DNA from 3 places in the Subdoligranulum sp. APC924/74 genome. Region 1 is predicted to be linked to each of the others. Evidence: predicted binding sites of a transcription regulator. Region 1 holds the regulator's gene; each other region holds the start of a gene.
The links. Region 1 encodes HrcA, which represses chaperone genes, less so after heat shock. Its sites were predicted from a motif close to TGTTAGCACTCNNNNNNNNNGAGTGCTAACA; they were not measured.

Region 1 (10,440 bases):
TGGAAAAATGGTGCGCCCTCCGCCAACAGCCGAAGGAAAATTTTGTCCCCCTGCCAGATCGGCAGGTTCTCTACTTCGGGTTTGGGCACCCATTCCAGTGTGCCCTCGTTACAGCCGGTCAGCGTGCCGGTAAAATCGGTGCAGGTGTACAGGTGCATCCGCTCGGCGGGCCATGGCTCGCAAGTAAAATCCACAATGCCGCGGTAGGCGGGGGATTGCATCGTCAAGCCGGTTTCCTCCCACACTTCGCGCAGGGCACAGGCTTCGGCAGTTTCGCCGGGGTCAAGCTTGCCGCCCACACCGATCCATTTATCGTGGTTGACGTCGTTCTTCTTTTTAATGCGGTGCAGCATCAGATAGCAGCCGTTTTGTTCCAGGTAGCACAGAGTGGTTTGCAGCAGTTCAGCCATAGCGGAGCCTCGTTCCCTGTGTGCGGGGCACACAAAATATATTGGTATCAGTATACCACCCGGATAGTACAGGCGGCAAGGCTGCAGACAATGTGCGGGCGGCTATTTGGCGGGCAGGAAACCAATATCCTGAAATTTACGCGGCGCTCCGTTATAATATTTCCAAAATGGAGATGGCTTTGAGGGGAACCGCAAAAAGGTGTTTGAAGCAGGCGTGAACGCCCACATTGCCAAGCCGTTCAGCATGATGCCCTGCTGGCAGGGCTGGATAAAGCACTGACAAAAAACAGGCACGAACCATACATAAACCGCCGCACTTTCCATATAATAGGTATATTGTACAGAATATGGAAGGGCAGGAGGGTACCCCAATGAAAGCAACAGGAATCGTGCGCAGAATTGACGAGCTGGGGCGGGTGGTCATTCCCAAAGAGATCAGGCGAACCCAGCGCATCCGCCAGGGCGATGCACTGGAAATTTTTACCGCTGCCGATGGGCAGGTGGTGTTCAAAAAATATTCCCCGCTGGTGGAGCTGGGTGAACTGGCCGGGGTGTATGCCGAGGTGCTGGCCAAAAACCTGGGCCGCCCTGTGCTGGTGTGTGACAGGGAAAGCATTGTGGCCGCCACCGGCACGGGCAAAGGGCAGCTGCTGGGGCGGCAGATCAGCGATGCCGCCGCCCGGCTGCTGGCCATGCGCGGCCCTTACACCGCGCCGGAAACCGCTGCCCGCCGCATTACGGCCTTTGACAAAGGGGAAACGGTGCTGCTATGCGTCTGCCCCATTGTGGTGCAGGGGGATGTGGAGGGCGGTGTGTTGCTGACCGGCCGCCCGCAGGATGCAGCCCCTGATACCGAGACCGCCCGCGCAGTAAACATTGCCGCGGCATTTTTAGCAAAGTGGATGGAAGAATGAACCGTTGGCCGGCATCACCCTGCTGTCTGGCGGGCAGCAAAACAAGGGCAACACCGCACAATTCCCGCCTGACGGCTTAAGCACCGCTTCGGCGGCTGCGGCACGGCATCTGCGTTGCCAAAATGCTCGATAAGACATCCAGTATTATCTGCGCTTTTGGCTTAGCAGCTGCCGCACCTCGCTCGCCGTATCGGCACTTAGAATTATGCGGTATTGCCCAAGATAAAATAACAGAAAAACGCCGCGGCGGAGGGCAAAAACCACCCTTTGCCGCGGCGTTTGTGTCAAATCTGTTAAAGTTTGAAACTTTTTATGAAAAGGGCTTGACAGAACAAAGAGTTGGGATATAATAAATTTAGCACTCAGGAAGAGAGAGTGCTAAACAAGAAAAAGCAAACAAGGAGATGAGGGCAGCATGACGATGGATGCACGCAAGCAGCGCATTCTGGAAGCGATTGTTGCCATTTATTCTACCGGCGGCGAGCCGGTCGGCTCCGGTTTGCTGGCCAGCCACTTTGACATGGCACTTTCCAGCGCAACGCTCCGCAACGAGATGGCCGCGCTGACAAAGCTTGGCCTGCTGGAGCAGCCGCACACCAGCGCAGGCCGCGTGCCCAGCCCCAAGGGGTACCGGTACTACCTAGACCACCTGTTGGAAGCCCCCGCCGCCATAGCACTGAGCGCAGCGGACCGCGAAAACATTGACCGGCTGTTTGCCGATATGGACGTTGAGCCCGAAAAGCTGGCGCAGAGCGCCGCCCGCGCACTGGCCGATTATATCGGCTGTGCCGCAGTGGCTACCACCCCGCAGGCCGAGGATCTGTGCATCGCCCATTTTGAGGTCGTGCAGGTCGGGCGGTATTCCGCCGCAGTTTTGGCGGTTACCAGCTCCGGCGGTGTGCGCACCCGTGTGGCGCGTATCCACACCGGCTTGACGCGGGAGGATGCCGATGAGATGGCCCGCCTGCTGAACAGCAGCCTGACCTTTGTGGCACCGGAGGATCTGACCCCGTCGCTGACGGCAAGCCTGGTGCTTTCCGCCGGGCGCAGGCTGGCGCCGGTGGTGTTCGCCGCCGAAGCGCTGGTTCGTACCCGCCCGCAGTTTTACCTGGAGGGCGTGCAGTACCTGGCGAAGATGCCGGATGTGCGCACAAACCTTGGCGCGCTGCTGGAAGTTTTTTCTGACAACGAAGCGGCCCGCGCCCTGATCGAACCGGGCAGCGGCAAAGTGACCGCCACGTTGGGCGAGGATATCGAGCCCGCCATGCCGAACCTCTGCATCGTCAGCAAGCGTTACCTTGCGGGCGGCGGGCTGTATGGCACGGTGGCCGTGATCGGCTCCAACCGCATGGAGTACGAACACTTGATCCCCGTTTTGAATTATTTTGCAATTAAGTTAGGGCAGTCAATGTCCGGTAAAAAGGAGGAGCAGACATGAGCGAAGAAACAAAGAAGCAGCCTGAAACTGAACAGGAACAGGCCGCTGCTGAAACAAAAGCGCCCGCGGCAGAATCCGATAAGCAGGAAGCTGAACCCGCTGCAGAAAAGGCCGAAAAGAAAGACTGGTTCGGCAAAAAATCCAAAGAGCTGGAAGCCGTAAAGGCAAAGCTGGAAGCCGCCGAGCAGGCCAACGCAAAGCTGAAAGACCAGATGCTGCGCACCGCTGCAGAGTATGACAATTACCGCAAGCGTTCCGCCCGCGAAGCTGACCAGAAGTTCAACGATGGTGTTTCCCACGCGGTCAACCAGATCCTGGCAATTCTGGATACGCTGGATATGGCAGCCAATGCCGAATGCACCGACGAAAACTATAAAAAGGGCGTTGTGATGACGCTGGACAAAGCTGAAAAAGCTCTGAAAACGCTGAACATCACCGAGATCGAATCCATGGGCAAGCCCTTTGACCCCAACTTTATGAACGCTGTTCAGCAGGTTCCGGCAGAGGATGGCCAGGAAAGCGGCACTGTGGTGCGCGTGTTCCAGAAAGGCTACATGATCGGCGATAAGATCATCCGCCATGCAACCGTGGTTGTGGCCGAATAACAAAGCATGAACCGGGTGCAAAAGCCCGTTCAGATATAAATTAAGACATTCACATTTCCATGTTTCCTGAAAGAGGAATATGAAAGGAGTTTTATATTATGAGTAAGATTATTGGTATTGACCTTGGTACTACCAACAGCTGCGTAGCTGTTATGGAGGGCGGCGAGCCCGTTGTTATCCCTAACGCTGAGGGTGCCCGTACCACCCCGTCTGTTGTCGGCTTTACCAAAACCGGCGAGCGTCTGGTAGGCCAGGTTGCAAAGCGTCAGGCTATCACCAACCCCGAAAACACCATCTCCTCCATCAAGCGTAAGATGGGCACTGCCGAGAAGGTTCACGCCGGCGGCAAGGATTACACCCCCGAAGAGATCAGCGCTATGATCCTGGCAAAGCTGAAGGCTGATGCCGAAGCTTACCTGGGCGAGCCCGTTACCGAGGCTGTCATCACCGTTCCCGCTTACTTCAACGACAGCCAGCGTCAGGCAACCAAGAACGCCGGTACCATTGCTGGTCTGAACGTAAAGCGTATCATCAACGAGCCGACCGCAGCTTCTCTGGCTTACGGCATTGATAAGGAATCCGACCAGAAGATCATGGTTTACGACCTGGGCGGTGGTACGTTCGATGTTTCCATCATCGAGATGGGCGATGGCGTTACTGAAGTTCTGGCTACCAATGGTGATACCCACCTGGGCGGCGATGACTTCGACCAGCGCATCATCGACTGGATGGCTGAGGATTTCCAGAAGGAAAACAACATCGACCTGCGCAAGGATAAGATGGCTGCACAGCGCTTGAAGGAAGCTGCTGAAAAGGCAAAGATCGAGCTGTCCAGCGCCACTTCCACCAACATCAACCTGCCGTTCATCACCGCTGACGCCAACGGCCCCAAGCACTTGGATATGACCCTGACCCGCGCAAAGTTCAATGAACTGACCGCTGATCTGGTTGACCGCACCATGGCCCCTGTCCGCAAGGCTCTGGCTGATGCAGGCCTGAAGGCTTCTGACCTGGCTAAGGTCCTGATGGTCGGTGGCTCCACCCGTATCCCCGCTGTCTATGACGCTGTCAAGAAGGAACTGAACTGCGAGCCGTTCAAGGGCATCAACCCCGATGAATGTGTTGCTGTCGGCGCTTCCATCCAGGGCGGTGTTCTGCAGGGCGACGTTAAGGGTCTGCTGTTGCTGGATGTTACCCCGTTGAGCCTGGGCATTGAGACTCTGGGCGGCGTTTGCACCAAGATCATTGAGCGCAACACCACCATCCCCACCAAGAAGAGCCAGATCTTCTCCACTGCTGCTGACAACCAGCCCAGCGTTGAAGTCAACGTTCTGCAGGGCGAACGTGAGTTTGCCCGCGACAACAAGAGCCTGGGTACCTTCCACCTGGATGGCATCGCTCCGGCTCCGCGCGGCGTGCCCCAGATCGAAGTTACCTTTGATATCGATGCCAACGGCATTGTGCATGTAAGCGCTAAGGACCTTGGCACCGGCAAGGAGCAGAGCATTACCATCACTGCTTCCACCAACATGAGCAAGGATGACATCGACAAGGCCGTTAAGGATGCCGAGCAGTATGCTGCTGAGGATAAGAAGCGCCGCGAAGATGTTGATACCCGCAACAACGCCGACCAGATGGTGTTCCAGACCGAAAAGGCTTTGAGCGAGCTGGGCGACAAGGTCTCTCCGTCCGAGAAGAGCGAGTGCGAAGCTAAGCTGAACGCCCTGAAGGAAGCCCTGAAGGGTACCGATATTGAGGCCATCAAGGCAAAGCAGGACGACCTGCAGAAGGCTTTCTACGCCATCAGCGAGAAGGTTTACCAGCAGGCTGCCCAGCAGCAGGGCCAGCAGCCGGGCGCTGACGCCCAGCAGGGCCCCACGGGCAATGCCGGTTCCGCCCCGAAGGATGACGGTGCTGTTGACGCTGACTTCCACGAGGTGTAAGATAACAGAATAAACAGGGGAACATCCCTGTAACCCAAAAGGCCGCCGCCAGGCAATTCCGGCGGCGGCCATTGTGGGGTTAAGCCCACAAAGCTGCGTCCCGTCCGTAGGGGCGCACAGCGTGTGCCCGCAGTGAAATCACGTTGCCGCTTGCAGGCACAGGCTGTACGCCCTTACGGACAAAGAACCGGCTGTTCCCATAGGGGAAAGGAATAAAAGTCAACTTACTTCAACACATAAAGGTGTGATCATATGGCAGAAAAAAGAGATTATTACGAGGTGCTGGGCATCGGCAAAAACGCTACGGATGCCGAGATCAAGAGTGCCTACCGCAAACTTGCCAAAAAGTACCACCCTGACCTGAACCCCGGCAATAAAGAAGCCGAGGAAAAGTTCAAAGAGGTCAACGAAGCCAACGATGTGCTTTCCGACCCACAGAAACGCCAGCGCTATGATCAGTTCGGCTTTGCCGGCGTAGACCCCAACTATGCGGCTGCCAACGGCGGCGGTGCAGGCGGGTTCGGCGGTGGTTTTGGCGGCGTGGACCTGGGCGACATCTTTGGCGATATCTTTGGCGGCGGATTTGGCGGTGGATTCAGCGGCTTTGGCGGCGGTTCTTCCACCCGCACCGCCAATGCACCCCGCAAGGGCCATGATATTCAGGCCAGCGTGATCCTGACCTTTGAGGAAGCCGCCCACGGCTGCTCCAAGAAGATCACCATCAACCGCCAGGATACCTGCCCCGACTGCGGCGGCACCGGTGCGGCCAAGGGTACCAGCCCCGAAACCTGCCCCGACTGCGGCGGCCGTGGTTATGTTGTAACACAGCAGCGCACCCCCTTTGGCGTAATGCAGAGCCAGCAGCCCTGCAGCCACTGCGGCGGCCGCGGCACCATTATCCGCAACCCGTGCAAGACCTGCCGCGGCACCGGCAAGACCGCCGCGCGCAAGAGCCTGGAGATCAATATCCCCGCTGGTATTGATGATGACCAGAACATTGCACTGCGCGGCCAGGGCGATGCCGGTTCCAACGGCGGCCCGGCCGGCGATGTGATCGTGCATGTTACCGTTAAGGCCGACCCGATGTTTGAGCGTGACGGGTACGATGTTACCATCCATGTGCCCATCACCTTCAGTCAGGCTGTGCTGGGCGATGACGTTGAGGTGCCCACCGTGGATGGCCGCATTGTGCAGCATATCCCCGAAGGCACCCAGAGCGGCACCAAGTTCCGCCTGCGCGGCCAGGGCATCCAGTACCTGAACGGCCGCGGCCGCGGCGACCAGTATGTGATCGTCGATGTTGAGATCCCTAAAAAGGTCACCCGCGCCCAGCGCGAAGCCCTGAAAGCTTTTGAGGACAGCATGAAAGAGGATAACTACGAAAAGCGCAAGGGCTTCTTCAAGAACCTGCGCGACCGTTTCTCGTAATGCAATAACATGCCCCCGCCTGGTAATGCAGACGGGGGTGTTTTTGTATCAGTTAATTATAGCAATATCACGACCTCTTTATGTGATTTTTACATAGATGATATCATTCTCTAGCCTAAAAAGATAGAGGAAAAATGAGAAAAGTAAAGTGCAGTAAGGCTAATATTGCACTTTCGCCAATCATCATGTATAATAAAACTGTCTGTAAGCAACCTAAAGCAGGGGAGGGCTTCATGCAAAAAATCAAAGATTTCTGCAAGCGGCACCGCCTGCTGTGGCTGACTTTGCTGGTGGCGCTGGCTGCTGCCGCTGTGGCCGCGTGGGCCGGGTTTGACCTTGGCCAGCGGGTGGATAACCAGCCGGTGTATGAAATCGTCAACGATGATTATACCCGTACCGTTGTAATTCCTGCCACGGCGGACGCTGCAACGCAGGATGACGGCACAACCGGGTTGTACCTGCCCGTTCCGCTCAAAAGCGGGCAGCGCATTTACGGGGTTCGACTGGACCTGACCACCCATAATTGGGCGTTCCGGCATGGCACCCTGTACGCTGCACTGCTGGATGCCGATGGCAACGCCGTGGCGAACGGTGAGCTGGACTGCATTACCATTAAAGATGACACCTTTGCGGCCATCACGTTTGATGCGCCCTATACAGCCCCCGGCACAGCCGATGCCGAAGCGGACTATGACCTGGCAAACCCCAACATGACCCTGCGCCTGTGGTATACCCCCGGCGATGACTGGGATGTGTACCACCTGCTGGGCCTTTGGACGGATGCCGACACCAGCCAGCAGATGACCCGCCGGAATGCAAACGGCACGACGGATTCCATCGTCGGGCATCCGGCATTGCAGTATGTCGTCAATGATTCCGGCAGCTGGTCCCATGTGATCTCCCGCCTGCTGGGCGTGCTGACCTTTGCGGCGGTGGTGGCGGGCTTTATCCTGCTCACCCACCGCGCCAAGCTGTGGCAGGTGGTGCTGGTGTGCGGTGCGGTGCTGGGCGTGGCGTTTGCCTTTTTAACGCCGCCCCTTGTCGGCCCCGATGAATACACCCACCTGGCCAAATGCTACCGCCAGTCCAGCACATTGCTGGGCCAGCCGGTGGCGGACGATGATGATATGCTGCTGGTGCGCAGCTGCGATGCTCCCTATTTCAAAAATCATACCGGTGATATCGGCATTTACGCTTACAAGGAAATGCTGGAACACCTGGGAGATGCGGGCTGCAGCGGTGAAACGACTGTCAGCTCCGATACCTATGTAACGGCGGACCCCATCAATAATACGCTCTACCTGGGTCAGATTGCCGGCATTACGCTGGCGCGCATGATGGGGCTTGGCTTCCATGGCATGCTGCTGTTGGGGCGGCTGTGCAACCTGGCGCTGTACCTGGCATTGGCTGCGGCTGCGGTCAATATTGCACCCCAGCGGCTGCGCGGCATTTTTGCCGGTGTGGCACTGCTGGCCCAGCCCTTGCAGCTGGCGGGCAGCCTTTCGGCGGACGCCGCCGTGCTGGGGTATCTCTTCTGCTTTACTGCGCTCTGCCTGACCCTGCGCACCCGCCCGGCCCGCTGGCCGGAAACGGTGGCTGCTGTGGTGCTGGCGGCGCTCATCGGCCCGGCCAAGGCAATTTATCTGCCCGCCGTGCTGCTGATCTTTATGATTCCCGATGCCAACCTTGCCTTGCCCGGCAAGCGCTGGCCGGTTGGCCCCATTGCCAAAGTTCTGGCGCTGGTGCTGGCCGCTATCGGCTGGGTGCAGGTCAATATGGGCGCTGCTTTGTATGCAGCCCGCGATGTGGATACCGTGGGCATCCTGCGCGCCGGTGGTGCCGCCGCGGCTGGTGCCGCTTTGCTGGCGCTGCTGTACTGGAAGATCCGCCGCGACCCCAAAAAGAAGAAAATCTTTTTGGGTGCCATTGCCGCGGTTGTGGTGTTGGCCATCCCGGTTGGGCTGTATAAGCTGACCCACATGTGGGGCGGCTTAACGCCGGAACAGCTGGTTGGCTCCATTCAGGAAAACGGCGATTCCATCTACACCTATTCCGCCGGGTATATCTGCCGCAACCTGCCCAACACGGCCAAACTGCTGCTGCGCTCTTTCAGTGCGCAGGGGGCGCAGTGGGTGCAGGGCGTGCTGGGCACTGCCCTGGGCGAACCCATTGTGTATACCGTGGATGCCAGCTGGGTGCTGGGGGTTGGCTTTATCCTGGCTTTGCTGGCCGCGGCGCTGCCGCAGGCGGGCGAGACCGTACCTCTGGGCCGGCGCACCAAAGCGGGCGTTTGGGGTATTGTTCTCTGCGTGATTGCCCTTTCGTTCGTCACGGCGCTCAACTGGACCCCCATCAATTACACCACTATTTTTGGCCTGCAGGGGCGCTACTGGTTGCCCGTGTTGCCGCTGGTGCTGGCGCTGGTGCACCACAACCGCACCGTTGCCGTGCAAAAGCCCGCAGAGCGCAAGGCGGTATTTGCCATGCTCTGCCTGACATCGTTCGTCATTCTGCAAGGCGCGGGTTTGTACGCGACCTTCCAGATGCCGTCATAAATTATCATTTTATACGTTTTGTATAATGCAGAAAGGAACATTACCATGACTGTTACCCGTAATACCATCATTGCCGAAATCCTGCAGAACGATCCTTCCCAGGGCTGCGTGCCCATCTTTTTGAACACGGGTATGCACTGCCTGGGCTGCATGGCTGCCCATGGTGAGACCGTGGAGCAGGCCTGCATGGTCCACGGTGTGGACCCCGACGAACTGTGCGCCGAACTGAATGACTACTTTGCACACCTGTAAGCCTGTGCCGCACCTGGATGCGCGGCTGGCCGCCGCGGCTGCCTATGTGCGGCCCGGCCATATTGCCGCCGATATTGGGTGTGACCATGGAAAACTCAGTGCATGGCTGGCGGGCAGCGGTTGCTGCCCGCTTGTTTTTGCATGTGATCTGCGGGAAGGCCCGCTGCAAAAAGCCCGCATGACCTGCGCCCCCTGGGCGGATAAGATCCAGTTCCGCCTCGGTTCCGGATTGAGTGTGCTGCAGCCGGGGGAGGCAACGGAGATCATCATTGCCGGCATGGGGGCCGAAACGGTGCTGGAAATCCTGGATGCCGCCCCTTGGGTGAGGAACGAACAGTATAACTTTGTTTTTGTACCCGCCACCAAGCACAGCGTTTTGCGCAAGGGCCTTGCCCAGCGCGGCTTTGCCTTAAAAAGCGAGACACTGTGCCGTGCAGCCGGGCGGCTGTATACCGTGATCAACGCGCAGTATACCGGCCGGGCAGCGGAGCCCACCGGCCTTGCCTGCCTGTGCGGCAAAACGCAGGGCCAGCCCGAAGCCCAGGCCTACCGTGAACAGCAGCTGGTCAAACTGAAAAAATACCGCCTGGGCCTTGCACCCGGCCCGCAGGCGGATGGGGTGGATGCCCTGATACAGGAAATGGAGGATGGACTATGGCCGTAAAAGTACAGCAGGTACTGGAAATTCTGGAACAGATCGCCCCGCCGGAGCTGGCTTGCAGTTGGGATAACGTGGGCCTTTTGGTGGATGCCGGACGCCCGGTCACCTCCATTATGGCGGCGCTGGATATTACCGCCGATGTGGTGCGCGATGCCGCCGAAAGCGGGTGTGAGCTGATTGTAAGCCACCACCCGGTCATCTTTGACCCGCTGCGCCGCGTGACGGCAGAGGATG
Region 2 (10,440 bases), on a different contig from region 1:
GCGCATGCTTTGTTGTACTACTGTTGTTTATCTGTTGTTCTTTGCCGTTTGGTGCATGCTGGGGTGCAAACGTCCACATTCTGCCGGAGAAAACCCATTGTTTGCCGCAAGCACTGCAGGCAATCTGTAGGGGCCGCTGCTCATCATCGGCCCGCATAGCAGAGTGGTTCGGAACACGAAGCATGCGCACAATGTGCGCCCCTACGGTGGGGGATGCGCCACAAATATCTGCCACCTGTTACAACAAACTCTGTAGGGAACGGTCTTGACCATTCCGAAACCTTGTGGTGGATGCCATAAGCAAATCCGTAAGCGCCCCTACCTACTGGGTAAACACAAGAGTCAGCTCTATCAGCACAATGGTGCCAGCAGCCGCAGCAAGGCGGATACCATCAGGCCCGGCGCGCTGGTGCGGCATTCTTTCAGCTCTACCAGATGGGACTGTTTTTCCAGCTGCATCATAAATTCGCCCACATCGGCCAGCGCGGCACAGCCATACAGCAGGGCGGCACATTCAAAATGCAGGTACAGGCTGCGGTAGTCCAGATTGATGGACCCAACCACGGCGATCCTGCCATCCACCAGCCAGGTTTTTGCGTGCAGAAAGCCCGGCGTGAAGGTGTAGATCTTGACCCCGGAGCGGATCAGCGGCTCAAAGTAGCTGCAGGTCAGCTGGTAAACCATCTTTTTATCCGGGATACCGGGGGTATAAATGCGCACATCCACGCCGCGCTTTGCGGCCAAGCGCAGTGCCGTCATGGTGGCGTTATCCAAGATTAGGTACGGCGTGGTGATCCACAGCGTTTCCTGCGCCTGGGTGATCAGGTCCAGGTAGACATTTTTGGAAACATTCTCATCGTCCACCGGGCTGTCGCTGTAGGGCTGCACAAGGCCGATCGTCGGCTCTTCCGCCGGGAACGGCTGCTCCTCGCGGTAAGCATCCAGACCGGGATCGTCGGGGCGCTGGCTGGCCCACAGCTCCAGAAAGATCGTGGCAAAGCTCCACGCCGCGGGGCCCTGCAGCCGCACGCCGGTATCGCACCAATAGCCAAAGCGCTCTTTTTGGTTAATGTACTCATCTGCCAGGTTAAAACCGCCGGTAAAGGCGGTTTTTCCATCCACCACCACAATCTTGCGGTGGTCACGGCTGTTCATCACCAAGTTCAGCAACGGCACAAACGGGTTAAACGGCACTGCCTGGATCCCTTCCACCTGCAGGGTCTTCCAGTATTGGGCGGGCAGGCCAGTGGCACAGCCCACATCGTCATAAATCATCCGCACATCCACGCCCTGAGCCGCTTTACGACGCAGCACATCATGTACGGCATCCCACATTTTGCCCTTGGAGATAATAAAGAACTCCAAAAGGATCGATTCCTGTGCTGATTCAAGCGCTTCCAGCAAATCGGGAAAGACCGCTTCTCCCGAAGCGTAAAACTTGACGTTGGTGCCGGAATACACCGGGTAAGCGGCAAAATCCCGCAGGTAAGCTGCGGTGCGCCCCGCGCGGGGGTTGGCCTGTTCCAGCATGGCCTGTGCCGCAGGGTCCGTGCGGCGCAGTGGGCGGATGCGGTCATAGGCCCAATCCAGCTTTTTGCGCAGGCGGAATGCCGGGCGCTTATCGCCCCACAGCAGGTAGAGCAAACCGCCCTGCACCGGCATGATCATGAAAAGAACCATCCAGCTGATCTTGAACTCCGGCGCGGTGGAATCCTGCCGGATAAGCACCGCGCACATGATAACGCTCAAGGCTATCATCAGCGGGTTCAGCCAGTGCGCATAGCTGGAAAGGCTTGTGAACAAAGACCAGAACCATGCCGCCTGGATCAAAATCAGCACCCCGGTAATTACAATGCGGCTGAACAGCTTGCTGCACAGCTTTTTTATCATTCGGCCAAGCTCCTGCATGGCCCCACCTCCCTTTTATCTTTTGGTTTATCTTCTATATCATACGAGATAACACTTTAACGATACCACGCCCCATTCCTGATTTCAAGCCTTTTCCTGCCCGTTTTGGGCAGAATGAAAAAGATGTGCTATTTTCTTTATGTTTTGTTTTGCATTTCAATTTCATCGTCAAGTTGTAAATTTTATCTGCATTTAGCACTCGCATGCAAAGACTGCTAAAAATTCACGCACAGTTCACACTTTATTCATAATTATAGTGTACTGTAATACTCGTCAACAGAAAATGACACCGCTCCCAAGGGTGTCGGAGCTGCTGAGCCAATACTGATAAAAAACTTTATGGATATGTTTAAGGAGATATGACTTATGGCTATGCTGATAGACCGCCGCTACAATCCGTTCCGCGATTTTGAGGATATTGATCGTTCTTTCTTTGGCGATAACAGCCTTGCAGAGTTCAAGACGGACATTCGTGACATCGGCGATGCCTATGTGATGGAGTGCGACCTGCCCGGTTTCCGCAAAGAAGATATCGCCCTGAATCTGCACGATAAAGTGCTGACCATCAAGGCTGAGCGCCACAGCGATTTTGAGAACGCCGAGAAAAAGGGCAGCTACCTGCGTTGCGAGCGCAGCTTTGGCAGCTATACTCGCAGCTTTGATGTGACCGGCGTGGATACCACCAAAGTGCGTGCCGCTTACAACAACGGTGTGCTAGCTATCACCCTGCCCAAGTATGTAAAGCCGCAGCCCACCGCCCAGACGATTTCCATTGACTGATAAATCCAGCCATCCATTTCGCAAGATTGCCTTTTTTTGTCCTGTATATATTTCGTCTCCTTCCCATCCTCCTATCCCCGCCACTCGCCAGCAGGCTGTGAGATAAGGCCCCCGGAATGATGCGTAGTGGGGCCCGACAAAGTTGGGGCTGGCCGTAGCACTCGGTGTTCCGGGCACTTTATCTCACAGCCTGCGTCCGGGTTCCTTTCCCTACCTTACTTATTTTTTATTATCTTCCCGCTATAAAAACGAAAACCGCCTGTACTATTGAGCATCCGCTCGCCCGGTACAGGCAGTTTTTATTTTTTAAATTGTTTTGCTGGCCACGTTACGCCGGCAGCTTGCTGTTCAGGAACTGCACCCCAACGCCAAGCAGGTTCGGCCCCAGGTGTACGGCCAGGGTGGCGTCAATTTTGCCGTGCAGCACACGGTGGGCGTTGGGCAGCGCGCGGGTCAGAGCTGCTTCCAGCGCTGCGCCCTCTTCCGGCACATTGCCATCGCACACGACCAGGTTATACTCCTCGCCGGGGTGTTTGGCTGCCAGCTCCGTTGCCAGCTCAATCAGCCGCTGCTGCACACCGCGGCGGCCGCGCACCTTGGCGGCAGTGGAGATCATGCCGTCCTTGCGGTCAAAGGTCAAAATCGGTTTGATCTGCAAAAGTCCCCCCGCCAGCGCTGTGGCGCGGCCAATGCGGCCGCCGCGCTGCAGGTACTCCAGCGTATCCAGCGAAAAATACACCACCGTGTCATCGATCAGCCGCTTGGTCAGTTCGCACAGCGGGTCAAACGCCACACCGCGCACCGCATAGCGCGCCACCTGAACTGCCAGTGCACCCAGACCGATGCTGGCGCTTTTGCTGTCGAACACTTTCACGGTCAGCTCCGGGTGTTCCTCGGCGGCAAGACGCATCAGGTTGTTGGCGCTGGAAAGGCACTCTGCGATCATCAGCACGATCACATGGGTGTAGCCCTGGCGGGCGATCGCGCTGTACACATCCTCAATATCCTGCGGGCGGGGCAGGCTGGTTTTGAAATTCTCGTTTTTCTGGCGGGCATAGATCGTTTCTACCGTAATATCAATGTTATCGCGGTAGCTCTCGGTCCCACTTGTCACCACCAGCGGCACACAGAAAATGGGGTATTCTTTCAGATATTCCTGCGGCAGATCGCAGCAGGTATCGGTAATAATGGCGATCTTATTGGCTGCTTCCATTCTATTCTCCTCGATCAAAACACAAAGCCGGGCAGCGCAGCGCATTGACGGGCTGCGTTTACTTCTTTTGTATTAAAAGATATTATACCCCTGTTTTTTTGCCGCGTCAAACAGATATGCTGTTCAAACGGCAGCAAAGCGTGTATAATAAAAGGCATATTCCCCACCGTAAAATTGTTGCTGATAAAAGGAGTATTGTACTATGCTGAATCCCGGAATCAAAGGCAGCGCCAGCGTTGCCGTAACCGCCGCCAATACCGCTGCCGCCATGGGCAGCGGTGAGCTGAATGTGTTCGCCACCCCCGCCCTTGCCGCATTGGTTGAAAAAGCCTGCTGGCAGAGCGTTGCCCCGGAGCTGGACCCCGGCTGCGGCACCGTTGGCACCAAGCTGGAACTGGCCCACAACGCCCCCACACCCGTTGGCATGATGGTGCGCTGCGAAAGTGAACTGACCGCCGTGGACGGCCGCAAGCTGACCTTCAGCGCCGTGATGTATGACGACGCCGGCGAAGTTGGCCGCGCCACCCACGAGCGCTTTATCATCCAGAACGAAAAGTTCCAGAAGAAAGCCGACGCCAAAAAGGCCGCCGAATAATCATTCCGGCAATTCAAAGCACTCATTTCCAACAGCCCCACCCGCATTTTACGGGTGGGGCTGTTGCTTTGCGCAGGGGCTTGTCCGCAATGCTTTTTTGCCGTCGAAGTCCGCTTGTTTTTCCGCCTTTACCGGGCGTTTTGGGGCTTCTGCGCACAGCGGCAAAAAGTGCGGGTGCCCTCCGATACAATAATAACACCATGCACACAGCATGGTTGAGGGAGGGATCACCATGCAAAACACACCAGCCACATCATCCACCGCGCCGCGCATCCGGCAGGCTGTGCGCACCGCCAACGCCAAAACGGCACCGCCCGCCTTGCCCCGCGCCCCGCTTTTGCACGGGCTGAACCGCGCCGTGTTATGGCAGCTTGCCGCCTGCGGTACCGGGCTGCTTCTCAGTGCCGGGCAGGTTTACGGCGGGGCCGCGCCCTTTGGCCTTGGCCTGCTGCTGGGCTGCGGCAATACATATGCCCCCGCCGCCGCGCTGGGCTGCCTGGCCGGGCTGCTATTGTTCCAGCCGCTGGATACCGCCTTGAAGCTGGCGGGGGCCTGCATCGGGGCGCTGACCGCCCGCATTGTGGGCCGCCAGCTGGGCCAGACCGGCTTTTTGCCCGGCGCGGCCTGCGGGGTGGGCGTTCTGCTGTTGGAACAGGGGCTTGTCACCCTGGTGGGCGGCGCAAGCCCGGCGGATACGGCCAGCCTGCTGTGCTCCGCCGCGCTGGCCGTGCTGGTGGGGCTGGGCATCCACAAGCTCCACATCGGCACCCCGCGCGGGGCCTGCCTGTGGGCCGCCATGGCCGCCGCCTGTTTGCAGCGCGCTGCCCTGCCGGGGTTTGCACCGGGGCTGGTGGGGGCGGCGTTCTGCATTTTGTGCTGTGCCTGCGCGGGCAGCCTGGAGCACACCGCCGTACTGGCTCTTGTGCTTGCCATGGCCCTGACCGCTGCCGCCCCGACGCTCTGTTTTGCCGCGCTGGCCGTGGCTGCGGGCGGGCTGGGGACAGCGGTCTTTTGCCCCGGCGAGCGCCGCAGCGGGGCCGCCGTATTTGCTGCCGGGTGTGCGCTGGGGGCGCTGGCCGCTCCCAACCTGACCGGCGTACTCACCCTCGGTCTTGCCGCCGGGGCCGGGCTACTGGGCTTTCTGCTCTGTCCGGAGCAGGCTCTGCGGGCGGTGTTTCCGCCGCCTGCCCCACCGGTCGGCACCCAAAGCCTGACCAGCGCGGCACGCAAACTTTCCGGCGTGGCAGATACCTTATCCGACATTGCCGAAACAGTGAACGCTGTATGCAGCTGCCAGATGCCGCCCCGCGGCGAAAGCTATGACTATGTGGTAGAGTTCTGCGCCCAGCACCTGTGTCAGAACTGCGCCCGCCGCAATACCTGTTGGGTTCAGGGGTATTCCACCGCCATGGATGGGCTGTACGCCCTGCGCGGCGCGCTGGAACACAACGGCCGCGTGGAGCTGGAGGACCTGCCGGGGCAGCTTTCCACCTGCGTCCACCCGGCGGACCTGTGTGCCACCGTCAGCCACGGTTACCGGCTATGGTGCAGCCGCCGCCAGACCCGCGCCCGCGCCGAATTGCTGCGCACCGCCCTGACCGAGCAGTACAGCGCCATGGCCACAGCTTTAGCCCAAATGGCCGCCCGCCTGGGCCGGGCTGGCCTGCCGGACCCCCGGCGCGAAGCCCGCACCACCCAGTTGTTTGCTTCTCTTGGGCTGGAACCACTGGAATGTACCGTCCTGACTGATTTGGCCGGGCGGGTTACCGCCGCCGTTACCCTGCCCCGGACCAGCTTTACCCCCGGCGAGTGCCGCGCCCTGGCCGAGGAAATGGGCCGCATCTGCCGCCGGGACTTTGATCCACCGGAAGTAACCAACTGCCGCACCGTGACCATGTTGCATTTTGGCGAACGCCCGCTCTACCGCGCCGTGTTCGGCCTGGCCAGCCGCCCTGCCCCGCCGGAAACCGTGAGCGGGGATGCCTGCCGTCAATTCTGCGACAGTGCAGGCCGCGCCCAGATGCTGCTGTGTGACGGTATGGGCACCGGCAAGCCCGCCGCCGTGGACGGCCAGATGGCCGCCAAACTGACGGCCCAGCTGCTGCAGGCCGGGTTTGCCGCCGAAAGCGCTGCCCGGCTGGTCAACGTGGCACTGGGCCTGAAAAACGCAGGGCAGGAAAGCGGTGCAACGCTGGACCTGCTGACGCTGGACCTGTACACCGGGCGGGCCGGACTGTTCAAAGCGGGGGCGGCCCCCAGCTTTTTATGCCGGGCAGGCGTTGTGCGCACGCTGGATGGTGCCAGCCTGCCCATGGGGGTGCTGCCCACTGTAACGGGCCGTTCCACCGCCTTAACGCTGGATGTGGGCGACACCGTGATGATGGTCAGCGACGGTGCTTTGTGCGATGGCTCCGCCTGGCTGTGTGACCAGCTGACCCTGAGCACCCGGCTGGGCCAAAGCCCGCAGCAGACCGCCGAAGCCGTTGCCGCCAGCGCTGTGCGCCGCAGCGGGGCGCGCCAGGATGATATCACCGTGGCCATTGTGCGGCTGGAACGGCAGAAAAGCTGACAGCAAACCTGCATCATTCCAAACAGCGCAGGAATTGTGCGGTACCCCTTGGAACGGATTTCTATTCCTGCTATGGCAAAATCACGGCGGCAGCGCCCTGCCATTGCACGCACCAACGCACCAATTTTGCGCCGTGCCTGCTCGCTCATTATTCGTTCACAAATATTTTCAAAAATATTCAAAAAAACTGTTTATTTTAGGCAAAAAGTGTGGTAAAGTAAAAACATGCCAAATGTGGAGCATACCACATCACAATAAATACATATGCCGGGTGGGGAGAGCTTATCCCGGCGCGAAAAGAGGTTTGTAAGACAATGGAATACGCCAGTAAGGACATTCGCAACATTCTTGTGGCCGGCCACGCAGGCTGCGGCAAAACGACTTTGACCGAATCCCTGCTGTATTTGAGCGGTGCAACTGAGCGCATGGGCCGTGTTGAGGACGGCACCACCGCCAGCGATTTTGACCCCGAAGAAGCACGCCGCAAAGCATCGCTGAATTCCAGCGTGATTCCCGTGGAAAGCAACGGCACCAAGTTCAACCTGATTGATGTTCCCGGCCTGTTTGATTTTGAAACCGGCGCCGCCGAGGGCATCACCGCTGCGGAAAGTGTCCTGATCTGTGTTTCTGGCCGTTCCGGCGTTACCGTCGGCGCAGAAAAGGCCTATAAACTGGCACTGAAAAACAACAAGGCCCGCATGGTGTTCGTGACCAAATCTGACCTTGAAAATTCTGACTACTTCAAGATTCTGGAACAGCTGAAAATCAAGTTCGGCCCTTCTATCTGCCCCTGTGTTGTGCCTGCCCGCCTGGACGATGGCACCGTGGCTTACATCAACCTGTTCAGCCAGAAGGCATTCAAGTACGAAAGCGGAAAACAAGTGCAGATCGACCTGCCCGATATCGGCCACCGCTTTGAGGGCCTGATCCAGGCTATGTACGAAGCCATTGCCGAAACGGACGAGACCCTGATGGAAAAGTTCTTTGAGGGCGAGCCGTTCACCACCGAAGAGATCGTTACCGGCATGGCCGCAGGCGTGCGCACCGGCCAGATCACCCCCGTGTTCTGCGGCAGTGCCGTCAACCTGCAGGCATTGGATATGCTGCTGTACAACATGAAGGAGTTGCTGCCCAGCGCCGCAACCGCCGCTGTTGTTGGCGAAAACGCTGACAGTGAGCCGGTTGAAATCACCGTGGACGACACCGCCCCCACCTGCGCTTATGTGTTCAAGACCGTTGCCGACCCGTTTGTGGGCAAGCTGAGCTTTATCAAGGTCCTGTCCGGCAAGCTGAGCGCAACCAGCAACGTCATCAATGCCCGCACCGGCCAGCCGGAGCGCCTGGGCAAAACATTGACCGTATGCGGCAAAAAACAGACCGACACCCCCGCCATTGTGGCCGGTGATATTGGCGCAGTTGCCAAACTGGCCACCGCCAAGACCGGCGATACCCTATGCGATCCTGCCCGTGTTGTCACCCTGCCCGCCCCCAGCTACCCCGTTGCCTGCTACCGCATGGCTGTCAGGGTTGCCAAAAAGGGCGATGAGGGCAAGGTTTCCGGCGCGCTGGCCCGCCTGATCGAAGAAGATCCTGCCATTTCCTTTACCGTTGACCCCGAAACCAAGCAGCAGATCATCAGCGGCCTGGGCACCCAGCACCTGGAAGTTGCCGTTGCCAAGCTGAAGAACAAGTTTGGCGTTGAGATCACGCTGGAAGTTCCGCGCGTACCCTACCGCGAATCCATCCGCAAGAGCTGCAAGGCCCAGGGCCGCCACAAGAAGCAGACCGGCGGCCACGGCCAGTTTGGCGATGTGTGGATCCAGTTCGAGCCCATTCCGGGTGAGGACGTTGAGTTTGCCGAAAACGTGTTCGGCGGCAGCGTGCCGAAGAACTTCTTCCCCGCCGTGGAAAAGGGTGTGCGTCAGGCAGCCCAGCACGGCGTTCTGGCCGGGTACCCCATGGTTGGCCTGAAAGCCACCCTGCTTGACGGCAGCTATCACCCGGTAGACTCCAGCGAAATGGCGTTCATCATGGCCGCCAAGCTGAGCTACAAAGCCGCCATCCCCGAAGCCGGCCCCGTTCTGCTGGAGCCCATCGGCACCCTGAAAGCCCATGTACCCGCCGACAACACCGGCGATATCATGGGCGAAGTAACCAAGCGCCGCGGCCGCGTGCTGGGCATGAACCCGGACGAGGACGGCGAGCAGGTTGTGGAAGCCGAAGTGCCCATGAGTGAAATGCAGGACTTTACCACCTTCCTGCGTCAGCTGACCCAGGGCCGCGGCTGGTTTACCTTTGATTTTGTCCGTTACGAAACCCTGCCCCAGATGCTGGAAGCCAAAGTCATCGAGCAGGCCAAAGCCCTTGGGAACTTTGCGGAAGAAGAAGCCTGATTATAGAAAAAAAAGAACCGGTGCAAAGGAGGGTGTCCGTAAAACAGTTTCAGTCCCGGCAGTAATGTCTGCCGGGACTGTTCTTGTATATATTGTAGCCATATGATATGATCAAACAGACCGATAAACTTGAATTTACAAACATTGAAAGGAGTTATTATCATGTTGAAATTGTTTAAAAAATCTATTTGGATTCCTTATGAAGATAGCACTGTTTATCCTACTGTTGCAAAAGCACAGCAGGCAATTATCAAATATTGTGAAGATAACGGATTTTTATATGAATTTACTGCAGATGATGAAGTTGTTATAGATGGAATTAAACATGAAATATATCGTGGATATGACTCTGGAAGTCGAGGAAACTATGGCATTAAATGTAGAGAGAAGTAACTCTACAAATGGCAATTTGTTGAACTGATAAAGAGCGCACTTCTATACACCTTTCGGTGTACTGTACGGTCTGCAATTTTGCGCAGCACCAAAGCCTCCCTTGTGTAAAGGGAGGTGGCACGGCGTAAGCCGTGACGGAGGGATTGTCATGCAGCCAAAGCACAATAAGCAGTTGGTTCCTTTGGCAAAACAGCTGCGAAAAGAAATGACCAAGGAAGAACGGCACCTATGGTATGATTTTCTGCGGTCCTACCCTGTCCGTTTTTCCAGACAAAAGGTGTTGGGAAAATATATCGCTGACTTCTATTGCGCAGAAGCAAAGCTTGTCATTGAGTTGGACGGTTCTCAACACTATGAGGATAGAAACATCAAAAAAGATGCAGACCGCACCGCTTTTCTGGAGGGATATGGTCTGAGAGTCATCCGTATTCCCAACAACGATGTCGGCAGAAATTTCTGTGGAGTTTGTGAGTATATCGATGCTGCGGTAAAGCAATCCCTCAGTCAGCTTCGCTGACAGCTCCCTTTACACAAGGGAGCCCTGGGCGCTGCCGCGCCAGTGCATAACATAAAAACCGGCCTATGATCG
Region 3 (10,440 bases), on a different contig from region 1:
CGTTACCGTCTGCCCGGTACCATTGCGGTCATCTCTCTGTTTGGCCAGGTTGTCGCCACGCTGGCATTTGTTTCCGGTTACTTCACCGTGTTCAATGGCTCCACGCTGACCCTGCCCGGTATCGCCGGTATCATCCTTGGTATCGGTATGGGCGTTGACGCCAACGTTATCACCGCTGAGCGCATCAAAGAAGAGCTTGGCAACGGCAAAACGCTGGATGGCGCTATCGCCAGCGGCTTCAAGATGGGCCTGACCCCCATCATTGACGGCAACGTGACCATCGTCATCGTTGCAGCCCTGCTGATGGGTGCTTTTGGCCCCACCGATGGCTTCTGGGGCAAGGTGTTCAACCCCATCTTCTTCATGTTTGGTCCTTCCACGGCTGGCAGCATCTACTCTTTCGGCTTCACGCTGCTCACCAGTGTTCTGCTCAACTTTGTCTTTGGCGTGTTTGCAACCCGCATTATGATCCGTGGTGCATCCCGCTGCAAGGCGTTCCGCAACCCCGTTCTGTATGGCGGTTCCAAGGATGGCAAAAAGACTTACAAGTGCCCCAACATCAACTTTGTCGGCAACCGCAAGAAGTTCTACACCTTCTCCGGCGTTCTGGTTGCCGTGGTGCTGGTGTTCAGCTTTGTCTTCGGCGTTACCATGGATATCGAGTTCAAGGGTGGCGCTATGGTTACCGTTGGCTACCAGGGCGATGTTGACCTGAACAATGTCAAGCAGACGGTAGCCGCCGAGCTGGGCCAGAGCAACCTGACCGTACAGACCGGCACGGATGTTTCCGGTGCACAGACCCTGACCATCAACCTGCCCGGCAGCGAGACCCTTTCCACCGAGCAGCTGGACAGCATGATCGAAACCCTGAACACCACCTACCCGGACAACCAGTTTGTCCAGCAGGAAGTCAGCAACGTCAACCCCACCATCGGCAACGAGTTCCTGGCCAAGAGCGTTGTGGCTGTTGTGGCTGCCTGCGTGCTGATTTTGCTGTACGTTGCCGTGCGTTTCCGCCGCATTGGCGGCTGGTCCGCCGGTGCCATGGCAATCGTTGCTTTGCTGCACGATATGTTTGTTGTGTACGGCGTCTTTGTTCTGCTGCGCATTCCCCTCAACGGCAACTTTATTGCAGCTATGCTTACCATTCTGGGCTACTCCATCAACGATACCGTTGTTATCTATGACCGTATCCGCGAGAACAGCGGCCTTTACGGCAAAAAGATGTCCCTGCCGGAGCTGGTCAACCTGTCCATCAACCAGAGCTTTGGCCGTTCCATGATGACCAGTATCACCACCTGCATTGCACTGGCAATCGTCTGCGTGGTGTCCATCATCTTCAAGCTGGACAGCATCTTCACCTTTGCGGTGCCGCTGCTGTTTGGCATGGTCAGCGGTGTTTACAGCACCATGTGTATTGCAACCCAGCTGTGGGTCAGCTACAAGACCCGCAAGGCTGCCCCCGCCCCCAAGAAAGCGTAAACCAGGAGGAACTTTGCTATGCGTTGCCCGTACTGCGGTGCCGATGAATCCAAGGTAATTGATTCGCGCCCCACGGAGGACGGCGAAAAGATCCGCCGCCGCCGCGAGTGCCTTTCCTGCAAAAAACGCTTTACCACCTATGAGATCGTGGAAACTGTGCCCCTGATGGTCATCAAAAAAGACCGTTCGCGTGAAGTGTTCGACCGCCAGAAACTGCTCAACGGCATGCTGCGCGCCTGCGAAAAGCGCCCTGTCAGCTATGAGCAGCTGGATGCCGCCGTCAGCCGCATTGAACAGGTGCTGCTGAACTCTTACGACAGGGAAGTGACCTCCGTCTATATTGGGGACCTTGCCATGGAGCAGCTGAAAAAGATGGACGACGTTGCCTATGTGCGCTTTGCTTCCGTCTACCGCCAGTTCAGCGATGTCAACACCTTTATGGATGAGCTGAAAGACATGCTGGATTCCCGCGCCAAAAACGGCGGCATGCAGGGCTAAAATGTGCCCGTAAAGCACTGCTCCAGCTGGTCGATCTGCGCCAGCACCCGTGCAGCTTCCACCGCAAGGTCGGCCTGGTTTTCCGGGTTGGCATACTGCGGCAAAACCGCCATGGTTTCGTTCATGCGATCCAGCGCGTTGCGGCGCACCAGCAGCCCCAGCTTTTTGCTGGCCTGCCTTGCACTGTGCGCGGCCTGCCGGAAAGCCTGCTGCGCCTGCGGGTACTGCTGCGTCAGTGTCTGCGCATAAGCGCTTTGCACCTGGGCGCGCAGGCTGCCCGCAGTGGCGCTTACATACTGTTTGCAGCCAAGCAGCACCGCCGCCAGCAGGACCAGAATGGCGATGGCATACCAGTTGCGCTTCATTCAAAAACCACCTGTACTTTCCGGTTTTTCAGACCGCCCGTTCTGGGCGGTCTTTTTTTGTATCACAACGCAGCTTTCCTTATTGCCAAGGTAAGCCAGTACCTCTGCCCGCCGCATCCCGCGCCTGGCAAGGTCGGTATCCAGCCAGGCTTCATTGCGCCCCAGCTGGGCCAGATTTTCGGGGTAAACTTCCTGGTCTACCAACAGCGGCAGCAGCGGGCTGTCGTCCGCCACTTTTTGCGCGGCGCTGATGCTCCCGTTGGGCTCCACCACACCCCATACTACCTGCCGCGGGTCAAAAATATCCTTGCCGCGCAGCGCTTCCATCAGATCGCCCGGCGTCATGCGCAGATGCCGCAGTGCATCCTGCCGGATCTGCCCATCCTGGATTACCGTCACCGGTCTCCCAAACAGCAGCGCCGCATAGCCGGGCAGGTAATAGGCGGCGGTTGAGTTCAATATTTCCAGCGCCGCAATCAATAAAATCGGCACCAGGCTGGAAAGCAGCGGCAGATCCGGCTCATCAATGCAGATGGAGGCAACATTGGAAATCATGAACGTTGTTACCAGCTCGGATGGCTGCAATTCCCCCAGCTGCCGCTTGCCCATCAGCCGCATGGCAAAAATAACCACAGCATAAATAATTACGGTATGCAAAACCGATGCAAGCATAAAAGCACCTCCTGCGTTTATCCCTGCCGTTTTTGGGTCACACTGAACAGCAAGGGAAGGTGATTACATGACAACTGCGGATAACCAGCCGCTGGGGCAGGCCCTTGCTGAAAATCAGGCGTTTCTGCAAACTATGTTTGGCGGCTCATCGGATTTCTATACCAAAAGCTTTACGATTTGCGGCTGCCGCTGCTGCATCGCCATGTTTGCGGGGCTTTCCTCGCCGGAAAAACTCTGCATCATGGTGCTGCACGCACTGGGTCAAGGCGTGCCGGGCTGCAAGGCCGGGCCGCAGCTGGTGCAGTACCTGGCAGAGCAAAGCTGCCTACCCACAGAGCAAACCCCCATCACCACCCGTACCCAGCTGGTGGAAGCCCTCGCCGGCGGCATGGCCGTGCTGCTGGTGGAGGGCAGCGGCCAGGCGCTGGCGTTTTCCACCCAGGATATGCCGGGCCGCAGCGTGACCAACCCCAGCGGGGAAGGCAACATGCGCGGCCCGCAGGATGCCTTTACCGAGCACCTGCGCAATAACATTTCCCAGCTGCGCCGTCAGTTCCGCACCGGCAGCTTTACGGCGGAGATCTGCACCGCCAACACCCGTGCCAAAACCGAGTATGCCATTTGTTATGATACCGCCCTGGCCCCGGCGGATGTGGTGCAAACCCTCAAACAGCGGCTGGCCGGGGTACAAATCCCCGTCCTGCTGGACAGCACCTATTTTGCCTCGTTCCTCAAGCAGGACAAGCTCAACCTTTTCCCCGCGGCAGCCTATACCGAGCGCCCGGCCACCGCCTGCGCCCGCATCTGTGAGGGCAAAATCGTTATCCTTGTATCCGGCAGCCCGCTTGCCATGGTGGTGCCCAGCTTTTTTGCCGAGCATTTTGAATGCCTGGACGATTATTCTTCCGGCGCAGTGTTTGCCGGTCTCATCCGCCTGCTCAAATATCTGGCGTTCTTGCTGGCGGTGTTTGGACCGGGGCTGTATGTCATGGCGGTCAGCTTTGCGCCGGAGCTGATCCCCGTGCACCTGCTGGCCAAACTGGCCCAGGGCGAAGCCTCCACGCCGCTACCGCCCATGCCGGAAATGCTGGCCGTGACCCTGCTGCTGGAAATTGTGCGTGAAGCCGGGCTGCGCGCCCCCAAATCCATCAGCCACACCGTCAGCCTTGTGGGGGCGCTCATCATTGGCGAAACCGCTGTCTCGGCGGGCATCATCAGCGTGCCGGTGCTCACCATGGCCGCGGCGGCCACCATCGCCACCCTGGCAGTCCCGGCGCTGTATGAACAGTCGATTCTGTTCCGCTTTGCGGTCATACTGCTGGCGGGACTGTTCGGTGTGCCGGGGCTGGCCTGTGGGGCGTTGCTGATTCTGGCCATGGCCTGCGGCAGCGACCCGTTCGGTTATGATTATCTTTACCCGCTCATGCCGCCGGGCAAGGCAGCCTTGCGGGATGGTTTTGTGCGGGCCATCTGGTCCCGCCTGGCACAAAAAGGGGAGGTGCTGCCGCGCCATGCAAAAGAGTAATGTGGATTTTTACCCCGTGCTGCTCCTCAGCATTCTGGCCGATACGCTGCTGCGGCTGCACACCGGTTATTGGGCGCGGGCAGGGCTGCTGGCTCTGCCCGCCAGCGCGGCGGTGCTGGCCGCTGTGCTTCTGTTAGTGTCGACCAGCTGGCAGGGAAACGCCCTGCTGCAAAAAGTTCTCTGTGTTTTGCTGGCAATCAGTTCAGCATTGGAAATTCTGCGCCTGCACGCCCTGTTTGGCAGCGTGTACCCCGGTACACTGGGGCTGGCGGGCACCTGTTTTGTCGTGCTGGCACCGGTCATCTACCTCCGGCGGGAGCCCGCCCTGCGCCAGACGGCCAACGCCTTGTTGGTGTTCGGTGCCGCGTGTATGGCAATCATGGTACTCTCGGTCGCGCCGCGCCTGCGTGTACCCAACCTGCATGCGGCACCGCTGACAGGGCAGGACTGGCAGGCGGCGTTTGTTTCTCAGCTGGCGCTCCCGCCGGAATATCTGCTGTTTGCCCTTTGGCCTCCGCAGCCCGGCCAGCGCTGCCGCAAGGCAGTAACATTTGCCGCGTCAGCACTGGGCTTTGATGCCGCGGTCCACCTGCTGCTGGAGCTGTTTTTTGGCGCGGCCATGCCCACCCGCCAAACCCCGGTGCAGGGGGCTGCACAGTGCGGGGCGCTTTCAATTTTTAACCGGTTGGAATGGCTGCAAATTTTGCTGTGGTGCATGGCAGTCACGGTGCGGCTGGCACTGTACCTGTATGCCATGGTGGAACTGTGGGGTGGCCGCGCCGGGGCGGGCAGCGCTGCCGCCGGGCTGGACCGTTACCCGCTGTACTTTGGCGGCATGGCTCTGTTGTGTGCTGTGCTGCGCACCGTGCCGCTGGAACAGGCATTTTATTGGCGCAGTGCCGTCTGCTGGGGCTTCGCTGCGGTTGTGATGGTAACAGGAGGCTGCCAATGGTTGGTATCATGCATAAAACATCCCGCCTGATGGCGGCGGTGCTGCTGGGCTGCCTGTTGGCGGGCTGCGGCGGGCAGCTGCTTTCCCACAGGGAAATTGTGCGGGCGGTGTTTTTTACCGCGCAGGATGCCGGCTACACGGTCACGCTTTTGACCAGTGACCAGCAAAGCGAGGATTCCGCCGCCTGCAAAACCTTTACCGGCAGCGGCGCTACCTGTGCTGCCGCCTGGAATGCCGCCGCCCAAACCATGAACGGCCAGCCGTTTTACGGCCTGATGGACCTTGCCGTTCTGCCTGCCGGGTGCAGCTGGCCGCTGGCAGAAGAAATCGCTCAGCTGTTGCAAAGCACCGCCCGCCCCGCGCCGGAAATCGCCGTGTTTGTGCTGGATCCTGCCGTGCAGATGCCCATCCAGGACCAAACGCCGACCCTGTACGAAAACTTGAAAGCGCTGGAAGAAAAGCAGCAGCTGCACTGCGGCCTGCAAACCCTGTTTGATAACGCCAAAACCGCCGCTGTGCCCGTCAGTGCGGGCGGGGAATACGCCATGCTGTTTTATGATACCGCTGCCAATACAGCCCGCCAGACGCAAAGCCCGTTGGCTGCCCAGCTGGCGGCTATTCTGTGCGGCCAGGCCCATCGGTTGGACTGCACGTTGCCGGATGACCTGCACCTTGCCGCCAAAGCCGCCGCCGATGTGCAGGTGCTGGCCCCCGGCAGCGTGCGGGTAAACCTGACCCTGCGGGATGTGGAACTGAAAGACCTGACTCCCGCCGCCCGCCCGGATGCCGAACTGCAGGTGGCATTTGCCGCAGCCGCCAACCGGGAATTTGACGGTTTGATAACGGCGCTGTACGGAATAAACGGCCCGGATGCCGACCCGCTCGACCTGTGTTTCTGGCTGCAAAACCGTTATGGCAGCACGCAGGGGGCGCTGCGGGCGGAGCTTACCCTGCACTGGCACCACCCCGGTGAAGGCTGATCCCCACCAAAGCACGCCTTTATTTGCAGTGCCAGTGTGCCATCCAGCCGGGCAGTCTGCCAGCCAAGACCAAAAAACAGATAGAAAACAGCCCGGAGCGCTAATAAATTACAACGAATAAACGGCAAAAAACACTGTTCACAAAAATTTTATACTTCAAGGGGTTGATTTTTGGCAAAGGAACGCTATAATAGATTTAGCACTCAGGAGAAAAGAGTGCTAAACAAAATGTTTCAAAGAAACTTTAATTATAGGAGGATATTTCATCATGAAAATCAAACCTCTTGCTGATCGCGTTGTGATCAAACTCGTTGAAGAAGAAGAAACCTCCAAGGGCGGCCTGATCCTGACCGGTTCCGCCAAGGAAAAGCCGCAGGTTGCTGAAGTTATCGCAGTCGGCCCCGGCGGCAATGTCGATGGCAAAGACGTTGAGATGATCGTCAAGGTTGGCGATAAGGTCCTCACCAGCAAGTACTCCGGCACCGAAGTCAAGGTTGACGGCGAGGAATGCACCATTGTCCGCCAGAGCGATATCCTGGCAATCGTTGAGTAAACTTTAACTGTTCTTACTGATAAAAGGAGATGCTGATTTATGGCAAAACAGATTAAGCAGGGCGAAGACGCCCGCAAGGCTCTTTGCGCCGGCATTGACCAGCTGGCTGATACCGTTAAGATTACCCTGGGCCCCAAAGGCCGCAACGTTGTTCTGGGCAAGAAGTTCGGCAGCCCGGTCATCACCAACGATGGCGTTACCATCGCAAAGGAAATTGAGCTGAAAGACGCTTTCGAGAACATGGGTGCACAGCTCGTGCGTGAAGTTGCCACCAAGACCAATGATGCTGCCGGCGACGGCACCACCACCGCTACCGTTCTGGCACAGGCTCTTGTTACCGAGGGCATGAAGAACGTTACCGCCGGTGCAAACCCGATGGACATCAAGCGCGGCATCCAGAAGGCTGTCAACACCGCTGTTGAGGCCGTCAAGGCACACAGCCAGAAAGTCAACGGCAGCAAGGATATCGCCCGTGTCGGCACCGTTTCTGCCGGTGATGCACAGATCGGCCAGCTGATCGCTGACGCTATGGAAAAGGTTACTGCTGACGGCGTGATCACCATTGAGGAGAACAAGACCACTGCTGAAACCTACACCGAGGTAGTGGAAGGCATGCAGTTTGACCGTGGCTACGTTACCCCGTACATGGTCACCGATACCGAGAAGATGGAAACCGTTTACGAGGACTGCAGCGTGCTGATCACCGATAAAAAGATCAGCGTGTTCCAGGATATCGTTCCTCTGCTGGAGTCCGTGATCCAGTCCGGCCGCAAGCTGCTCATCATCGCTGAGGATGTTGAGGGCGACGCACTGTCCAACCTCATCATCAACCGTCTGCGCGGCGGCCTGAATGTGGTTGCTGTCAAGGCTCCCGGCTTTGGCGACCGCCGCAAGGAAATGCTGCAGGATATCGCCATCCTGACCGGCGGCACCGTCATCAGCAGCGACCTGGGCTATGAGCTCAAGGACGCTACCATCCAGCTGCTGGGCAGCGCCCGCCAGGTCAAGGTTGGCAAGGAGAACACCACCATCGTCGGTGGCGCTGGCGATAAGCAGGCCATTGCTGACCGCGTTGCCCAGATTCGTTCCCAGATCGCTTCCGCTACCTCTGACTTTGACCGTGAAAAGCTGCAGGAACGCCTGGCCAAGCTGGCTGGCGGCGTAGCTGTCATCAAGGTCGGCGCTGCTACCGAAGTTGAGATGAAGGATAAGAAGCTCCGCATCGAGGACGCCCTGAACGCAACCAAGGCTGCTGTTGAAGAGGGTATCGTTGCTGGCGGCGGCACCGCTACCATCAACGCTATCCCCGCTGTTGATAAGCTGGTCAGCGAGCTGGAAGGCGATGAGCGCACTGGCGCTAAGATCGTCCGCAAGGCTCTGGAAGCTCCTCTGCGCCAGATCGCCGCAAACGCTGGCCTGGAAGGCAGCGTTATCATCAACAACATTCTGCAGGCCGGCAAGCCCAACTACGGCTATGACGCCCAGAAGGAAGAATATGTTGACGATATGATCGAAGCCGGCATTGTTGACCCGACCAAGGTCACCCGCTCCGCTCTGGAGAATGCTTCCAGCGTTGCCGCTATGGTTCTGACCACCGAAAGCCTGGTCGCTGACCTGCCGGAGCCCCCGGCACCGGCAGCCCCCGCCGGCGGTGACATGGGCGGCATGTACTGATTTAATAGCCGCACCGCATAAAGTAATATGTAGGGCCGCAGCCCGTAAAGGCTGCGGCCCTTTTTGCGGTTTTGCAGCCAATAAGGGCAGAAATAATAAAGTGAAAGATAAAATAAATATAACATCGTACAATCCATGCGGATGTGTCTTTTTTTCGCTTGATTCTGCACCGCAAAACTGGTATGCTTTTCAAGTATGCCATGTGTATTGTACATGATGGCACGATGGAACGCGGAGGTACGGGAATGCCGGAGCAGAACAATAAACTGAAACTTGTGCGCGCGGTGATGCTGTGCATTACATTGGCCATCATGGCGGCAATCTTTCTGTTTTCCGCCCAGCCGGGGGAGAGCTCCTCTGCCCTCAGCCAGCAGATAACGGAAAAAGTGGAATCCACCGCGGCTCACCGCCTGACCCCCAAGTGGTTCAGCAGCCAGAACGACAATGCCAACATTCGCAAGTGGGCACATGTTTATATTTACTGTACTCTCGGTGTCAGCACCGCCGTCACCGTCCATCTGTTTGGCAGCGCAGGCAAAGCGGGCGGGGCCAAACAGCTTGTGCAAGAAGCACTGATCAGCGCTGTGACCTGTACCGCCTATGCGGGCACTGATGAATTCCACCAGCTCTTTATCCCGGGCCGCGCCGGAATGATTCAGGATGTCGGCGTGGATGCGCTCGGTTTTTTGCCCTGCATTGCCATCACTTTTCTGGTTACTGCCTGGCTGCGGCACAAAGCGGCCAAAACACAACAATAAAAATAACAACACCACCTGCCGGGGCAGGGAAAGCAGCATTGCGCTGCTTTCCCACACGCCCGGCGGGTGGTGTTGTTTGTGGTCTGTTTTAGGGTTTATCTGAAAATTTAGTCTATTTCTACAAGCACCGCTTCTTTGGCTTCAGATACACCTTAACCTTTCAGGGCAATGGCGTGTACTTCGGCCAGCGGGCCGTCTCCGCGCAGGTAGAGGGTCACATATTTCATCTGCCCGTCCGCCCCGTAATCTTCCAGCTCATCGCGCCCAATGATCTGCCGCGCCGTGTGCTCAGCTCCGGCGGTATCCGTGCTGCGGCTTTCCAGCAGGATAAATTCAGCGCCCGGCAAAAATTTCAGCTCTTCCGGCACCGCAGCGGCGGGGTAGTCGGCCTGTCCCAATACCCCATAATCCGCATCCATCTGCAGCACCCGCACCGCTTGGGCAGCATACAAAAAGGAAAGTTTGGCGGTAAAACTCTGCTCGGTTTTGCTGGTGCCGTCCCAGCTGCTGCTTTCGGTCTGTGCCGCGCTGACCGAGAGGGACAGGCTGGAACCTTCCAGATTTTGCGTGCTGCAGGTTACGCGCTGGCCCTCCGCCAGGTAGATCTGCCCGTCCGCTGTCTGGTATACCGGGCTGAATGTAAAGCCGGTAATATCTCCACGAATCTGGCCGATATCGGCATACAGCGTGCCGGTCATGCTCTCGGTGGTTTCACTGCCGTTGTATGCGCTGTTGTAGGCAAGGCCGCTGAAATACGGGTCGGCCCCACTGCCAAGATAAACAGTATCGCCGTCCTCCTCCGCCGTGTTCTGGCACAGCGCATAACCGGTCACATTGGGGAAAATATTCCGCCACTGCGCACCCTCCGGCCGGTCGGCGCTGCTCCAGTCCGCGTACAGATGGGCAGGGGAACAATCACCGGAAAGAAAATGCTCGGAAAAATAGGGGATGCTCTCCCATGTGGCGTACCCGCCGATCAAA

Region 2: a site for HrcA is predicted at 2,099-2,129, ahead of C4885_RS09940 (Hsp20/alpha crystallin family protein). Genes of this name have one in related genera too.
Region 3: a site for HrcA is predicted at 6,669-6,699, ahead of groES (co-chaperone GroES). Genes of this name have one in related genera too.

What each region holds. Positions count from the first base shown of each region.
Region 1 covers NZ_PSQF01000020.1:28,383-38,822, reverse strand. The annotation lists gene C4885_RS07235 (NUDIX domain-containing protein) at 1-410, opposite strand, end outside; gene C4885_RS07230 (stage V sporulation T C-terminal domain-containing protein) at 782-1,324, shown strand; gene hrcA (heat-inducible transcriptional repressor HrcA) at 1,740-2,762, shown strand; gene C4885_RS07220 (nucleotide exchange factor GrpE) at 2,759-3,367, shown strand; gene dnaK (molecular chaperone DnaK) at 3,466-5,310, shown strand; gene dnaJ (molecular chaperone DnaJ) at 5,563-6,738, shown strand; gene C4885_RS07205 (DUF2142 domain-containing protein) at 6,972-9,293, shown strand; gene C4885_RS07200 (DUF1858 domain-containing protein) at 9,339-9,545, shown strand; gene C4885_RS07195 (class I SAM-dependent methyltransferase) at 9,523-10,209, shown strand; gene C4885_RS07190 (Nif3-like dinuclear metal center hexameric protein) at 10,200-10,440, shown strand, end outside.
Region 2 covers NZ_PSQF01000039.1:11,272-21,711, reverse strand. The annotation lists gene C4885_RS16305 (hypothetical protein) at 1-190, opposite strand, end outside; gene cls (cardiolipin synthase) at 352-1,890, opposite strand; gene C4885_RS09940 (Hsp20/alpha crystallin family protein) at 2,275-2,688, shown strand; gene C4885_RS09935 (DegV family protein) at 3,017-3,901, opposite strand; gene C4885_RS09930 (thioesterase family protein) at 4,104-4,496, shown strand; gene C4885_RS09925 (SpoIIE family protein phosphatase) at 4,729-7,065, shown strand; gene C4885_RS09920 (elongation factor G) at 7,380-9,458, shown strand; gene C4885_RS09915 (DUF4318 domain-containing protein) at 9,621-9,851, shown strand; gene C4885_RS09910 (endonuclease domain-containing protein) at 10,000-10,368, shown strand.
Region 3 covers NZ_PSQF01000014.1:19,439-29,878, forward strand. The annotation lists gene secF (protein translocase subunit SecF) at 1-1,482, shown strand, start outside; gene nrdR (transcriptional regulator NrdR) at 1,501-1,980, shown strand; gene C4885_RS05875 (DUF4363 family protein) at 1,977-2,345, opposite strand; gene C4885_RS05880 (DUF421 domain-containing protein) at 2,346-3,017, opposite strand; gene C4885_RS05885 (spore germination protein) at 3,085-4,542, shown strand; gene C4885_RS05890 (hypothetical protein) at 4,529-5,524, shown strand; gene C4885_RS05895 (hypothetical protein) at 5,491-6,474, shown strand; gene groES (co-chaperone GroES) at 6,743-7,027, shown strand; gene groL (chaperonin GroEL) at 7,067-8,701, shown strand; gene C4885_RS05910 (VanZ family protein) at 8,947-9,459, shown strand; gene C4885_RS05915 (hypothetical protein) at 9,612-10,440, opposite strand, start outside.